2 regions of the Rubrivivax sp. JA1026 genome follow, and region 2 is predicted to be linked to the other one. Evidence: riboswitches for the same ligand, from Rfam matches in the RefSeq annotation. Region 2 holds a riboswitch; the other holds the start of a gene.
What was found. Region 2 has a riboswitch for glycine ahead of gcvT (glycine cleavage system aminomethyltransferase GcvT). Riboswitches for the same ligand answer to the same signal wherever they lie in the genome.

Region 1 (7,525 bases), on a different contig from region 2:
TGTCCTATGACGCGGGCGGTTTTTGGCGTTGTCGATCAAGCCGGTCGCCGCCGGACGGTGCACGCGTCGTTCCCGCCCGACGCCCGCGTGCCGGCAAACGGACGTCGGCACGGCAAAACGCGGGCTTCGGCAGCACAATCGCCCGCTTTGCCCGACCCCTGATCCGGAGTGCCCGTGCCGAGCGACATCGACATCGCCCAGAACGCCCGCCTGCAACGCATCACCGACCTGGCCCGCGACCGCCTGGGCATCGCCGACGAGCACCTCGTGCCTTACGGCCACTACAAGGCCAAGCTCTCGCTGGACTACCTGCGCAGCCTGGAGTCGCGTCCCGACGGCAAGCTGGTGCTGGTGACGGCGATCACGCCGACGCCGGCCGGCGAGGGCAAGACGACGACCACCGTCGGCCTCGGCGACGCGCTCAACCGCATCGGCCGCAAGACCATCGTCGCGCTGCGCGAGCCCTCGCTGGGTCCGGTCTTCGGCATGAAGGGCGGGGCCGCCGGCGGCGGCCACGCGCAGGTGGTGCCGATGGAGGACATCAACCTGCACTTCACCGGCGACTTCGCCGCCATCGCGCTGGCCAACAACCTGCTGGCCGCGGCGATCGACAACCACGTGCACCACGGCAATGCGCTGGACATCGACGTGCGCCGCATCGGCTTCAAGCGCGTGATGGACATGAACGACCGCGCGCTGCGCCACATCACCGCCGGCCTCGGCGGCCCGGGCAACGGCGTGCCCCGCGAGGACGGCTTCGACATCGTCGTCGCCAGCGAGGTGATGGCCATCTTCTGCCTGGCCACGTCGCTGGCCGACCTGAAGCAGCGTCTGGGCAACATCGTCGTCGCCGAGACGCGCTCGCGGCTGCCGGTGCGCGCCCGCGATCTGAAGGTGCACGGCGCGATGGCGGTGCTGCTGAAGGACGCCTTCGCGCCCAACCTCGTGCAGACGCTGGAGCACACGCCGGCCATCCTGCACGGCGGCCCGTTCGCCAACATCGCCCACGGCTGCAATTCGGTGCTGGCGACGAAGACGGCGCTGAAGCTCGCCGACGTCGTCGTCACCGAGGCCGGTTTTGGCGCCGACCTGGGCGCCGAGAAGTTCCTCGACATCAAGTGCCGCAAGTCGGGGCTGCGGCCCGACGCGGCGGTCATCGTCGCCACCGTGCGCGCGCTGAAGCACCACGGCGGCGCGGCGCTGGCCGAGCTCGGCCGCGAGGACCTCGGTGCGCTCGAGCGCGGCCTGGACAACCTGCGCCGCCACGTCGACAACGTGCGCGGCGTCTACGGCCTGCCCTGTGTCGTCGCCGTCAACCATTTCAGCGCCGACACCGACGCCGAGCACGCGCTGCTGCGCGAGCGTGTGCGGAGCTGGGGCGTGCCGATCGCGCTGGCGCGCCACTGGGCCGAGGGCGGTGCCGGCGCCGAGGACCTGGCGCGCGAGGTCGTGCGCCTGTTCGAGCAGCCGAGCACGCCGCGTTTCGTCTACGACGACGACGACACGCTGTGGGAGAAGCTGCGCAAGGTCGCGACACGCGTCTACGGCGCCGCCGGCGTCGAGGCGCCGGCGGCGGTGCGCGCGCGCATCGAGCATCTGCAGGCCGAGGGTTATGGCCGCTGGCCGATCTGCATCGCCAAGACGCAGTACAGCTTCTCCACCGACGCCAAGCGCCGCGGCGCGCCCGAGGGCCACGTGCTCGACGTGCGCGAGGTGCGCCTGGCCGCCGGCGCCGAGTTCATCGTCATGGTCTGCGGCGACGTGATGACCATGCCCGGCCTGCCCAAGACACCCGCGGCCGAGGTGATCGACCTCACGGAGGACGGGCGCGTCGTCGGTTTATTCTGACCGTCGCTGCGCCATGTCCAACGCCGAACGCCTCTACAAGATCGAGCGCCTGATCCGCCAGCGCGGGCACGTCGCCTTCCAGACGCTGCTCGACGAGCTGGAGGTCTCGCGCGCCACGCTCAAGCGCGACCTGGAGTACCTGCGCAGCCGCCTGGGCGCGCCCATCGTCTACGACCGCGAGCTCAACGGCTACCGGCTCGACGAAGGCGCGCGCGGCACGCGCCACGAGCTGCCCGGCCTGTGGTTCGACGAGCGCGAGCTGTACTCGCTGCTCGCCGCGCACCAGCTGCTGGCCAGCCTGGACGACGACGGCACGCTGGCGCGCCATCTGCAGCCGCTGCTCGAACGCGTGCGCGAGATGATCGGCGGCGCCGAGGACAAGACGCTGATGCAGCGCGTGAGGATCGTCGCCGCGGCGCGCCGTGCGGTGCCGGCGCGCCATTTCGAACGTGTCGCCGAGGCGCTGCTGGAACGCCGCCGGCTGCACCTGCGTTACCTGACCCGCACGCGTGGCGAGCTCGGCGAACGCGAGGTCTCGCCGCAGCGCCTGGTGCACTACCGCAACACCTGGTATCTGGACGCCTGGTGCCACCGCGCCGACGGGCTGCGCCGTTTTGCGCTTGACGCGATGGAGCAGGCCGCGGTGCTGGAGCGCCCGGCGCTCGAGCTGCCGCTGGCGCGTGTGCAGGCCGAGATGGACGCCGGCTACGGCATCTACGCCGGCGGCACGCGGCGCTGGGCGACGGTGGCCTTCGCCGCGTCCGCGGCGGCCTGGGTGAGCCGCGAGGCCTGGCACCCCGAACAGCAGGGGCGCTGGCTGGACGACGGCCGCTACGAGCTGCAGCTGCCCTACACCGACGACACCGAGCTGGTGATGGACCTGATGCGCCACGGCGCCGACGCCGAGGTGCTGTCGCCGCCCGAACTGCGCGCCAAGGTCGCCGCGCGGCTGCGTGCCGCGGCCGCGGTCTACGCCGGCGACGCCCCGTCTTCCTCCAGCACCGCCGCGGGCGGCTCGACGACATGAAGGTCTGCATCCTCGGCGCCGGCGCGATCGGCGGCTTCATCGGCACCCGGCTCGCGGCGCGTGGCCAGGCGCAGATCGCGGCCCTCGCGCGCGGCGCGACGCTGGAGGCGCTGCGCCGTCACGGCTGGCGGCTGCAGCAGGGCGGCGAACTGATCCAGGCGCCGTGCGCGGCGGCGTCGGCCGACGCCGCCGAACTCGGTGTCCAGGACCTCGTCGTCATCGCCGTCAAGGGCCCGGCGCTGACCCCGGTCGCGCGCGGCATCGCGCCGCTGATCGGCCCGCGCACCGTCGTGCTGCCGGCGATGAACGGCGTGCCGTGGTGGTTCGGCCACGGTGTCGCCGCGCTCGGTGAGGCACCGCTGGAGTCGGTCGACCCCGGCGGTGTCGTCGGCGCGGCGATCCCGCACGAGGCCGTGCTCGGCTGCGTCGTGCACGCCGCGGCCTTCACCGCCGAGCCCGGTCTCGTCGTGCACAGGATGGGTGCCGGGCTGATCGTCGGCGAGCCGGGCGGCGGCGCCAGTGCGCGTGTCGACACGGTGGCGGCGCTGCTGCGCGACGCCGGCTTCGACGTCACCGCCTCGGCCGACGTGCGCCGCGAGGTCTGGTACAAGCTCTGGGGCAACCTGACGATGAACCCGGTCAGCGCCATCACCGGCGCCACCGCCGACCGTGTGCTCGCCGATCCGCTGGTGCGCGCGTTCTGCTCGCAGGCGATGCAGGAAGCCGCGGCGATCGGCGCGCTCGTCGGCTGCCCGATCGAGCAGACGCCGGAAGACCGGCATGCGATCACCGCCAGGCTCGGCGCCTTCAAGACCTCGATGCTGCAGGACGTCGAAGCCGGCCGGTCGATCGAGCTCGACGCCATCGTCGGCGCGGTGCGTGAACTCGGCCAGCGCCTGGGCCGGCCGACGCCGGCGATCGACGCGCTGTTCGGGCTGACGCGGCTGTTCGCGCGCCAGCGCGGGCTGTACACATGAAAACGCCGGCTCGAGGCCGGCGTTCTGGTGGCTGAGGCGACTCGGGAGGCGCCGCCCGGGCTCAGCGGCGGGCCTGGGCCGCCTCGGCGGCGGCGCGTGCGCTGTCTTCGCGCATGTGCTTCAGGAAATAACGCAAGTAGAACGCGCCCATTCCCAGCGTCACGACGATCACGGCCAGACTCATCAGGCCGACGTCGGTGGAAAAGAGGACGGTCATCGCATTCATGTCAGGGGCTCCTCGGCGGGCTTGATCTGTATTGATCGGTGACATTGGGCGCCCGACACAAGGCAAGAAACTTGTCATAACTCAAAGAACGAGCCCAGCTCTCGGACTCGTTCCAGATCCCGCCGCGGCACCCGGCTGGGCCACAATGGCACGATGGACCAGACCCTGCCGGACCCGCGGCGCCGCGAGGCGCTGACCGCTTCCGCCGCCGTCGCGGCACTGCTGCTGGCGCAGGGGCTGTGGCCCCGCCCGGCGGCTGCCGCGTCGCTGTCTCAGGCCTTCGAGGCCCGTTCGCTGGCCGAGCTGAACGCCGCGCTCGGCTGGCCGGCGCCGGTGCCGAGCCCGGCGGTCACGCTCGCCGGCCCGGACATCGCCGAGAACGGCGCCGCCGTCGAGCTGACGCTGGCCACGACGCTGCCCGGCGCACGCCGCCTGCTGCTGCTGGTCGAGAAGAACCCGGCGGTGCTGTCGGCGCTGTTCGAGCTCGGCGAGGCCGTGGTCCCGGAGTTCGTCATCCGCGTCAAGATGGCGCAGTCGTCCAACGTCTGGGCGGTGGCCACCACCGCCGACGGCCGCGTGTTCTACGCGCGCCGGGACATCCGCGTGACGCTCGGCGGCTGCGCCGCCTGAAGGGCAGGACATGGCCAGCGCCCCCATCCTTCTTCGCGCCCAGCTGCAGGGCGAGCGCACCGTCGTGCGCGTGCTGATGGCCCACGAGATGGAGTCCGGCCAGCGCAAGGACGGCGACGGCCGGCCGATCCCGGCCTGGCATATCCAGGACGTCGCCGTGACGCTGGAAGGCCGCCCGGTGCTGACGCTGCGCTTCGGCCCGTCGGTGTCGAAGAACCCCTTCCTGCGTTTCGCGCTCCGGGGCGGCAAGGCCGGCGACCGGGTCGGCGTCTCCTGGGTCGACACACGTGGCGAGCGCCGCAGCGCCGAGGCCGTGATCGCCTGATACGGCGTGGGAGCTTGCTGCGGGTTTCCCCGTAGTTCGCTGGCATAATCGACTACTTCTAGCCCGGCTGGTGGTGAATCCGCAGCCGGGCAGGCCAAAAGCCCGAATGGCATCGGGAGAGCCCGCGCGTCCACCCTTTTCGCGCGGCGCCGAAGGAGCAACCACCCCGGAAACTCTCAGGCACCACGGACCGATGCCCTGGATGAACTCTGAAGAAGCGCCGGCTGCGTGACGTCCGCCGGTGCGCCGAAGGAGCAAACGGCGCCGGGCGGCCGCTGTGAATCTCTCAGGTGTCAGGACAGAGGGGGTGACGCTGCGCAAGGGGCGCGGCGCCGGCATGCCTACGACGTCCTGCTGAGAGACCCGAACATGACTGCCTTCCATCCGCGCCTTTCCCTGCTTGCCCTGGCCTGCGTGGCCGTTTCCGCGTCGGCCGCCGAGCCGATCGTCGTCAAGATCGGCCACGTCGCCGCGCTCAGCGGCCCCGCCGCCCACCTCGGCCGCGACAACGAGAACGGCGTGCGCATGGCGATCCAGGAGCTGAGCGCCAAGGGCGTGCAGATCGGCGGCCGCCCGGTGAAGTTCGAGCTGCTCGCCGAAGACGACGGCGGCGACCCGAAGCAGGGCACCGCGGCGGCGCAGAAGCTCGTCGACAGCAAGGTCAACGGCGTCGTCGGCCACCTGAACTCCGGCACCGCGATCCCGGCCGCACGCATCTACAGCGACGCCGGCATCCCGCAGATCGCGCCGTCGGTGACCAACCCGCGCTACACCCGCCAGGGCTTCAAGACGACCTTCCGCATGGTCGCCGACGACGCCCAGCTCGGCGGCACGCTGGGCCGCTACGCGGTGCAGACGCTGAAGGCCAAGACCGTCGCCGTCATCGACGACCGCACCGCCTACGGCCAGGGCGTGGCCACCGAGTTCGAGAAGGCCGCCAAGGCCGCCGGCGCGAACATCGTCAAGCGCGAGTTCACCAACGACAAGGCGACCGACTTCACCGGCATCCTCACCGGCATCAAGGCCGCCAAGCCCGACGTCATCTTCTACGGCGGCATGGACGCCGTCGGTGGCCCGATGCTGCGCCAGATGAAGCAGCTCGGCATCACGTCGAAGTTCATGGGCGGCGACGGCGTCTGCACCGCCGAGCTGCCGAAGCTGGCTTCGGGCCAGGTGCCCGACGGCCAGGTGGTCTGCGCGATCGCCGGCGGTGTCGAAGGCGCGCAGAAGCCGGTGATGGACAAGTTCAAGGCCGACTTCAAGAAGAAGTTCGGCACCGAAGTGCAGATCTACTCGCCCTACACCTACGACGCGACCAAGGTGATGGTCGAGGCGATGGTCAAGGCCGGCTCGGCCGACCCGGCGAAGTACCTGCCGGTGCTGGCCAAGATCAGCGTCCCGGGCGTCACCGGCACGATCGCCTTCGACGAGAAGGGCGACATCAAGAACGGCGCGCTGACGCTCTACACCTTCAAGGGCGGCCAGCGCGAAGAGATCGCCGTCGTTCGCTGACGGCGGCGGCGGGCGGCACCCCCCGCGGGGGCCGCCCGCAAGCTCACAGCGCCAGCGCGTCGGCCCAGATGTTCTCGGCCCAGGCCTGCGCGTACAGCGCCTCGGCGGTGTTCCAGTCCTTGGACACGCCGACCGAGGCCGGCACCGCCTTGAAGGTCTTCTCGGCGGCGTCGTAAGGGTGCACCGAGGCGACGTGCACCGCGTGCGTCGCCGACAGGTAGCTGTAGCAGGTGTTCATCACCAGCGGCGCCGGGTTCACCGGCTCGCCGCGCAGCCGCTGGATCACCGCCGCCGCCGCCACCTTGGCGTGCTGGTTGGCCATGTGTCCGCTCTTGGGCATCAGCGGCGCCGAGAAGGTGGCGTCGCCGAGCACGTGCACGCCCGGCAGCGCCTGCGACTCCAGCGTCAGCCAGTCGACACCCACCCAGCGCCCGTTGACCGTCACCAGCCCCGCGTCCTGCGCCAGCCGGCCGGCGCGCTGCGGCGGGATGACGTTGAGCACGTCGGCCTTCACGTCCTCGAAGTCGAAACGCGCGAGCCGCCCCGAGACCTCGCGCAGCTCGGCGTTCGGCCGGTACTCGACGATGCCGGCGTAGTGCTCCTTGAACGCGCGCTCGAACAGCGCCTTCTTCGACTGGATCTCGGCATTGGCGTCGAGCACCAGCAGCTTGGCGCGCGGCCGCGCCTGCTTCAGCCAGCCGGCGATGACGGCGGCGCGTTCGTAAGGCCCCGGCGGGCAGCGGTAAGGGGCGCGCGGGATCGTCATCGCGACGACACCGCCGTCGGGCAGGGCCTCGAGCTGGCGGCGCAGCGCGACGGTCTGCGGCCCGGCCTTCCAGGCGTGCGTCACGGTGCCGGCGTCGAGTGCCGGCTGCAGGCCGGGGATCGCGGCGGTGTCGAAGTCGATGCCGGGCGCGACGATCAGCCGGTCCCAGGGCAGGGTGCTGCCGTCGGCCAGGCGCAGCAGGCGGCGTTCGGGG
Region 2 (7,525 bases):
TCGTGTCCTCGGCGACACGTTCCAGCGAGGCCTGCAGCGCCGCGATCATCGCCTCGGACAGCGAGTTGAAGGCCTGCGGCCGGTCCAGCGTCAGCGTCACGACGCCGCGCTCGTCCTTCTCGTGCCGCAGCAGCGGTTCTTCGGTCATCGGTATCTCCTGGTCAGGCTCCCTCTCCCGCGACGGCGGGAGAGGGCGGGGGGTGAGGGCCGGGGTCTGCCGCCACCCTCACCCCAACCCTCTCCCGCAAGCGGGAGAGGGAGAGGAACTTCTCATTCGATCGCCGACGAGCTCCTGGCCCGCTGGCGCAACTGGAACTTCTGGATCTTGCCGGTGCTGGTCTTGGGGATCGTCTCGAAGCGGATCTCCTTGGGCACCTTGTAGCCGGCGAGCACACGCTTGCAGTGCGCGATCAGCTCGTCGGCCGTGACGTCGACGCCCAGCTTCAGCTCGACGTAGGCCACCGGCGTCTCGCCCCACTTCGGGTCGGGCTTGGCGACCACCGCGCAGGCCAGCACCGCGGGGTGGCGGTACAGCGCGTCCTCGACTTCCAGCGAGCTGATGTTCTCGCCGCCGGAGATGATGATGTCCTTGCTGCGGTCGCGGATCTTCACGTAGCGGTCGGGCTCGATGACCGCCAGGTCGCCGGTGTGGAACCAGCCGCCGGCGAAGGCCTTGTCGGTCGCCGACGGGTTCTTCAGGTAGCCCTTCATGACGATGTTGCCGCGGAACATGATCTCGCCCATCGTCTGGCCGTCAGCCGGCACCTCGGCCATCGTCTCCGGGTCGAGCACCGTCATGCCTTCCTGCAGCGCGTAGCGCACGCCCTGGCGGCCGTTGAGCCGCGTCTGCTCGGACAGGTCGGCGTCGCTCCAGGCCGGGCGTTTGACGGCCACCGCGGCCGGGCCGTAGACCTCGGTCAGGCCGTAGACGTGGGTGATGTCGAAGCCGATCTTCGCCATGCCCTCGATCATCGCGGCCGGCGGCGCGGCGCCGGCGACCATGCCGCGCACCTGCTGCGTGATGCCCTCGCGCCAGTCGGCCGGCGCGTTGATGATCAGCCCGTGCACGATCGGCGCGGCGCAGTAGTGGTCGACGCCGTGCTCGCGCATCGCGTCCAGGATCGCCTTGGGTTCGACCCGACGCAGGCAGACGTGGGTGCCGCCCAGCATCGCCACCGTCCACGGGAAGCACCAGCCGTTGCAGTGGAACATCGGCAGCGTCCACAGGTACTTCGGGAAGTGCGGCATGGTCCAGGTCGCCGCGTTGCCGACCGCGTTCAGGTAGGCGCCGCGGTGGTGGGTGACGACGCCCTTGGGGTCGCCCGTGGTGCCGCTGGTGTAGCTGACGGCGATCGCGTCCCACTCGTCGGCCGGGCCTTCCAGGCGCGCCAGCGGCGCGTGCGCGGCCAGCAGTTCCTCGTATTCCAGCGTGCCGACACGCTCGCCGCGGCCGGTGTATTCGCTGTCGCAGACGTCGATGACGACCGGCTCGCGGCCGTGTTCGGCCTTCAGCCGCGCCAGCGCGTCGGCCATCAGCGGGCCGAACTCGCGGTCGGTGATCAGCACCGCGGTCTCGCAGTGGTTCATCTGCCAGGCCAGCAGCGGCGCGTCCAGCCGCGTGTTGAGCGTATTCAGCACCGCGTTGACGGCCGGCACCGCGTAGTGCGCCTCGACCATCTCCGGCGTGTTGGGCAGCATCACGCTGACCGTCGTGCCGCGGCCCACGCCCAGCGCGCGCAGCGCCGCCGCGAGCCGGGCGCTGCGCTCGCGCACCTGGGCCCAGGTGTAGCGCCGCGCGCCGTGGATCACGGCCGGCAGGTCGCCGAAGACCTCGGCGCTGCGCTCGACGAAACTCGTCGGCGACAGCGCCACGTGGTTGGCCGCGTTGCGGTCCAGGTGCTGATCGTAGATGCTCATCCGGCCTCCTGTCGGTGCGCGGCGAATGTTATGCAAGCGGCTGACACCAGGCTGCCTCGGCCCCTCGTCTGCGGCGGGTGCGCGGCGCCGGATGGGCGCTGATACACTGCGCGCCGTCAGGAGAGAGCCCACCTCGAGCGGGCCGCCGAAGGCGCAGGGTCCAGCCCGAACGCTCAGGCAAAAGGACTGGCTTCCCACCTCACTGGAGAGAGGCCGCCGCGACAGGCGGCCCACCGAAGGGGCAAGGACCACCGCCGGGGTGGCTTCCGAATCTCTCAGGTAAAGCGGACAGCGGGGGCACGTGCGTCGGCGACAGCCGGCGATCCGAAGACGATGCCCTCGATGGAGTCCGCCGTGAGCGACCTTCTGAAGACGCCCCTGCACGACCTGCACCTGAGCCTCGGTGCGCGTTTGGTGCCGTTCGCCGGCTACGCGATGCCGGTGCAATACCGCGACGGCCTGATCGCCGAACACCGCCAGTGCCGCAACGCCGCGGCGCTGTTCGACGTCTCGCACATGGGCCAGGTGCGGCTGTCGGGCGCCGACGCCGCAGCCGCGCTGGAGACCCTGGTGCCGGTGGACGTCGTCGACCTCGCCGTCGGCCGCCAGCGCTACGCCTTCTTCACCAACGAACACGGCGGCCTGCTCGACGACCTGATGATCTCGCGCCCCGCGCCGGGCACCGGCTTCGGCGACCTGTTCCTCGTCGTCAACGCCGGCTGCAAGGACGCCGACCTGCGCCATCTGCAGACGAACATCGGCCACCGCTGCACCGTCGTCGGCATGCCCGAGCGCGCGCTGCTGGCGCTGCAGGGCCCGCTGGCCGCCGACGCGCTGGCGCGGCTGAACCCGGGCGTCAAGGAACTCGTGTTCATGACCGGCGGCGTGTTCGAACTGGCCGACGCGCCCTGCTTCGTCACGCGCTCGGGCTACACCGGCGAAGACGGCTTCGAGATCTCGGTGCCGGCCGAACGGGCCGAGGCGCTGGCCTCGGCGCTGCTGGCGCTGCCCGAGGTCAAGCCCGCCGGCCTGGGCGCACGCGACACGCTGCGCCTGGAAGCGGGGCTGTGCCTGTACGGCCACGACATCGACGAGAACACCTCGCCGGTCGAAGCCGGCCTGACCTGGGCGATCCAGAAGGTGCGCCGCCCGGGCGGTGCACGCGAAGGCGGCTACCCCGGCGCGGCGGCCGTCGAACGCCACCTGGCCGGCGGCGCGATGCGCAAGCGTGTCGGCCTCGTCGGCCTGGAACGTGTGCCGGTGCGCGAGGGCACGGCCATCGTCGATGCGCACGGCCATGCGCTGGGCCGCGTGACCAGCGGTACGCTGGCGCCCGGGGTCGACCGTCCGATCGCGATGGCCTACCTGCCGCAGGACCATGCTGCCCCCGAACACGAGGTCTACGCCGAGGTGCGAGGCAAACGCCTGCCGATGCGCGTGACCCCGATGCCGTTCCAACCCCACCGCTACCACCGCGGTTGAAATCTTCAGGAGAAGCCGATGACCACCATGTTCACCCCCGACCACGAATGGATCAACATCGAAGACCACGAGGCCGCGGTCGTCGGCATCACGCCGCACGCGCAGGACGCGCTCGGTGATGTCGTCTTCGTCGAGCTGCCCGAGGTCGGCCGCACGTTCAAGAAGGGCGAGGTGGCCGGCGTCGTCGAGTCGGTGAAGGCCGCCGCCGACCTCTACATGCCGGTCAGCGGCGAGATCGTCGAGGTCAACGAAGCGCTGCGCGACGAGCCGGCGCTGGCCAACAGCGACCCGATGGGCAACGGCTGGTTCTTCAAGGTCCGTGTCGCCGACATGGCCGAGTTCGACCAGCTGATGGACCCGCCCGCCTACGACGCGTTGCTGAAGACGCTCTGACCCCGCTTCCCCTCTAGCAGTCCACCGCCCATGCTGATGTCCGCCCTTCCCACGCTCGCCGAGCTCGAGCACCACGACGAGTTCGCCGCCCGCCACCTCGGGCCCAACGAAGCCGAGGAACGGCAGATGCTGTCGGTGATCGGCGCCGCCTCGCGGCAGGCGCTGATCGAGGCGGTGGTGCCGCGCACCATCGCCCGGCCGCAGCCGATGCAGCTGCCGGCGCCGGTGCCCGAGCACCAGGCGCTGGCCGAGCTGCGTGCGATCGCGGCGAAGAACCGCACGCTGCGCAGCTTCATCGGCCAGGGCTACCACGGCACGCGCACGCCGACGGTGGTGCTGCGCAACGTGCTCGAGAACCCCGCCTGGTACACGGCCTACACGCCTTACCAGGCCGAGATCTCGCAGGGGCGGCTTCAGGCGCTGGTCAACTTCCAGACCATGATCGCCGAGCTGACCGGCATGGCGATCGCCAACGCCTCGATGCTCGACGAGGCCACCGCCGTCGCCGAGGCGATGACGCTGGCCCGGCGCAGCGTGCGCGCCAAGTCGGACACGATCCGCGTCGCCGACGACTGCCACCCGCAGACGATCGAGGTGCTGCGCACGCGCGCCGAGCCGCTGGGGCTGGCGGTCGACGTGCGGCCCTTCGCCACGCTCGCCGACGACGGCGAGTTTTTCGCCGCCGTCGCGCAATACCCGGCCACCGACGGCACGGTGCACGACCTGCGCACGCTGGCCGACGCGGTGCATGCGAAGCAGGCGGCCTTCGTCGTCGCCGCCGACCTGCTGGCGCTGACACTGCTCGTGCCGCCGGGCGAGTTCGGTGCCGACATCGCCGTCGGCACGACGCAGCGTTTCGGCGTGCCGATGGCCGCCGGCGGCCCGCACGCCGCCTACCTGGCCTGCCGCGACGAGTACAAGCGCGCGATGCCCGGCCGCCTGGTCGGCGTCAGCGTCGACGTGCACGGCCGCCCGGCCTACCGCCTGGCGCTGCAGACGCGCGAGCAGCACATCCGCCGCGAGAAGGCGACGTCCAACATCTGCACCGCGCAGGTGCTGCCGGCGGTGCTGGCGTCGATGTACGCCGTCTACCACGGCCCCGCGGGGCTCAAGCGCATCGCCCAGCGCATCGCCGCCTACGCCGCGGCGCTGGCCGCCGGCCTGCGCGCGATGGGCCTGGAGGTGCTGACCGAAGCCGGCTTCGACACCGTCGCCGTCGAGCTCGGCGCACGCGCCGACGCGGTGATGGCGCGCGCGCTGGCCGACGGCGCCAACCTGCGCCGGCTGTCAGCGACGCGTGTCGCCGCGGCGCTGGACGAGACCACGAGCCGCGCCGACATCGCCGACCTCTGGCGCTGGTTCGCGCCGGACGGCGCGACGCTGCCATCGATCGACGAGTACGAGCGTGGCGTCGAGCCGCTGCTGCCCGAGGCGCTGCGCCGCAGCAGCGCCTTCCTGACGCACCCGGTCTTCAACTTGCACCACAGCGAGACCGAGATGCTGCGCTACCTGCGTCGCCTGTCCGACCAGGACCTGGCGCTGGACCGCACGATGATCCCGCTGGGCTCGTGCACGATGAAGCTCAACGCGACCAGCGAGATGATCCCCATCACCTGGCCGGAGTTCGCCAACCTGCACCCGTTCGCGCCGCGCGACCAGCTGGCCGGCGTCTGGGAGATGAACGACCAGCTCTGCGCCTGGCTGGCGCAAGCCACCGGCTACGCCGGCATCAGCCTGCAGCCCAACGCCGGTTCGCAGGGCGAGTACGCCGGCCTGCTGGCGATCCGCGGCTGGCACGCCTCGCGCGGCGACGAGAAGCGCGACCTCTGCCTGATCCCCGAGTCGGCGCACGGCACCAACCCGGCGAGCGCGCAGATGGCCGGTCTCTCGGTCGTCGTCGTCAAGTGCGACGCCAACGGCAATGTCGACCTCGCCGATCTGGAGGCCAAGTGCGTCCAGCACGCCGAACGCCTGGCCTGCGTGATGATCACCTACCCGTCGACCTACGGTGTCTTCGAGCCGGGCGTCAAGCAGCTCTGCGAGATCGTGCACCGCCACGGCGGCCGGGTCTACGTCGACGGCGCGAACATGAACGCGCTCGTCGGCCTGGCGGCGCCGGGCGAGTTCGGCGGCGACGTCAGCCACCTGAACCTGCACAAGACCTTCTGCATCCCGCACGGTGGCGGCGGCCCGGGCGTCGGCCCGGTCTGCGTCGTCGCCGACCTCGTGCCCTTCCTGCCCGGCCACGGCGACGCCGCCGCGCCGGTGGGCGCCGTCAGCGCCGCGCCGCTGGGCAACGCCGGCGTGCTGCCGATCAGCTGGATGTACGTGCGCATGATGGGCGCCGACGGCCTGCGCCAGGCCACCGAGACCGCGATCCTCAGCGCCAACTACATCGCCGCGCGGCTGGCGCCTTACTACGACATCCACTACAGCGGCGGCATCGAAGGCATCGCCGGCGGCGGTGTCGCGCACGAGTGCATCCTCGACCTGCGGCCGCTGAAGGAGACCAGCGGCGTCAGCGCCGAGGACGTCGCCAAGCGCCTCATCGACTACGGTTTTCACGCCCCGACGCTGAGTTTCCCGGTGCCCGGCACGCTGATGGTCGAGCCGACCGAGAGCGAGCCGCTGGTCGAGCTGGACCGCTTCTGCGACGCGATGATCGCCATCCGCGCCGAGATCGCGAAGGTCGAGGCCGGAGCCTGGCCGCGCGAGGACAACCCGCTGAAGCACGCCCCGCACACCGCCGAGGTGCTGCTCGCAGCCGAGTGGCCGCACGCCTACGGCCGCGAGGAAGCCGCCTACCCGGTGCCGGCGCTGCGCCGCCACAAGTACTGGTCGCCGGTGGGCCGCGTGGACAACGTCTGGGGCGACCGCAACCTCAGCTGCAGCTGCCCGCCGATGGCCGACTACGCCTGAGCCCGCGGGCGCGGCCGTCGCCGCGCCCGCCATCGTCGGAGGTCACGATGGCCGTTTCCGTCTTCGACCTCTTCAAGATCGGCATCGGGCCGAGCAGCAGCCACACCGTCGGCCCGATGCGCGCCGCGCGGCTGTTCGTCTCGCGGCTGGCGCACGAGGGCCTGCTGGAGCGCACCGCGCGTGTGGGCGCCCAGCTCTACGGCTCGCTCGGCGCCACCGGCAAGGGCCACGGCAGCGACACCGCGGTGCTGCTGGGCCTGGCCGGCCACGAGCCCGACACGGTGCCGATCGACGAGGTGCCGGCGCTTCTGGCGGCGATCCGCGCCAGCGCGCGCCTCGAGCTGCTGGGCCGCCAGGCGGTGGACTTCGTCGAAACGCGCGACCTGAAGTTCCACCGCCGCGAGACCCTGCCGTTCCACGCCAACGGCATGGCCTTCGCGGCCTGGGACGCCGCCGGCGCGCTGCTGGCCGAACGCCGCTACTACTCGGTGGGCGGCGGTTTCGTCGTCAGCGACGAGGTCGCGGCCGACGGCAGCCGGCACCCGGTGATCGCACCCGACACGACCGTGCTGCCGCACCCGTTCCACACCGGCGCCGAATTGCTGGCGCTGAGCACCGAGCTGGGCTGCGACATCGCCGGCGTGATGCGCCGCAACGAGCGCCACTGGCGCAGCGACGCCGAGATCGACGCCGGCCTGCTGGCGATCTGGCAGGTGATGCAGCAGTGCGTGGCGCGCGGCATGCGCACCCGCGGCACGCTGCCCGGCGGCTTCAAGGTGCAGCGGCGTGCCCCCGACCTGGCCGAGGCGCTGCA

Region 1: another riboswitch for glycine. It lies ahead of G5B56_RS02860 (branched-chain amino acid ABC transporter substrate-binding protein); the one in region 2 lies ahead of gcvT (glycine cleavage system aminomethyltransferase GcvT).

Annotation. Positions count from the first base shown of each region.
Region 1 is NZ_JAALCQ010000001.1:622,436-629,960, forward strand. Features, by position in the region: gene G5B56_RS02830 (formate--tetrahydrofolate ligase) at 175-1,848, shown strand; gene G5B56_RS02835 (YafY family protein) at 1,862-2,875, shown strand; gene G5B56_RS02840 (2-dehydropantoate 2-reductase) at 2,872-3,852, shown strand; gene G5B56_RS02845 (DUF3149 domain-containing protein) at 3,914-4,078, opposite strand; gene soxY (thiosulfate oxidation carrier protein SoxY) at 4,232-4,708, shown strand; gene soxZ (thiosulfate oxidation carrier complex protein SoxZ) at 4,719-5,033, shown strand; glycine riboswitch at 5,137-5,236, shown strand; gene G5B56_RS02860 (branched-chain amino acid ABC transporter substrate-binding protein) at 5,403-6,545, shown strand; gene G5B56_RS02865 (NAD(P)/FAD-dependent oxidoreductase) at 6,589-7,525, opposite strand, start outside.
Region 2 is NZ_JAALCQ010000003.1:15,673-23,197, forward strand. Features, by position in the region: gene G5B56_RS06535 (enoyl-CoA hydratase) at 1-148, opposite strand, end outside; gene G5B56_RS06540 (acyl-CoA synthetase) at 271-1,917, opposite strand; glycine riboswitch at 2,110-2,219, shown strand; gene gcvT (glycine cleavage system aminomethyltransferase GcvT) at 2,260-3,399, shown strand; gene gcvH (glycine cleavage system protein GcvH) at 3,418-3,792, shown strand; gene gcvP (aminomethyl-transferring glycine dehydrogenase) at 3,823-6,711, shown strand; gene G5B56_RS06560 (L-serine ammonia-lyase) at 6,759-7,525, shown strand, end outside.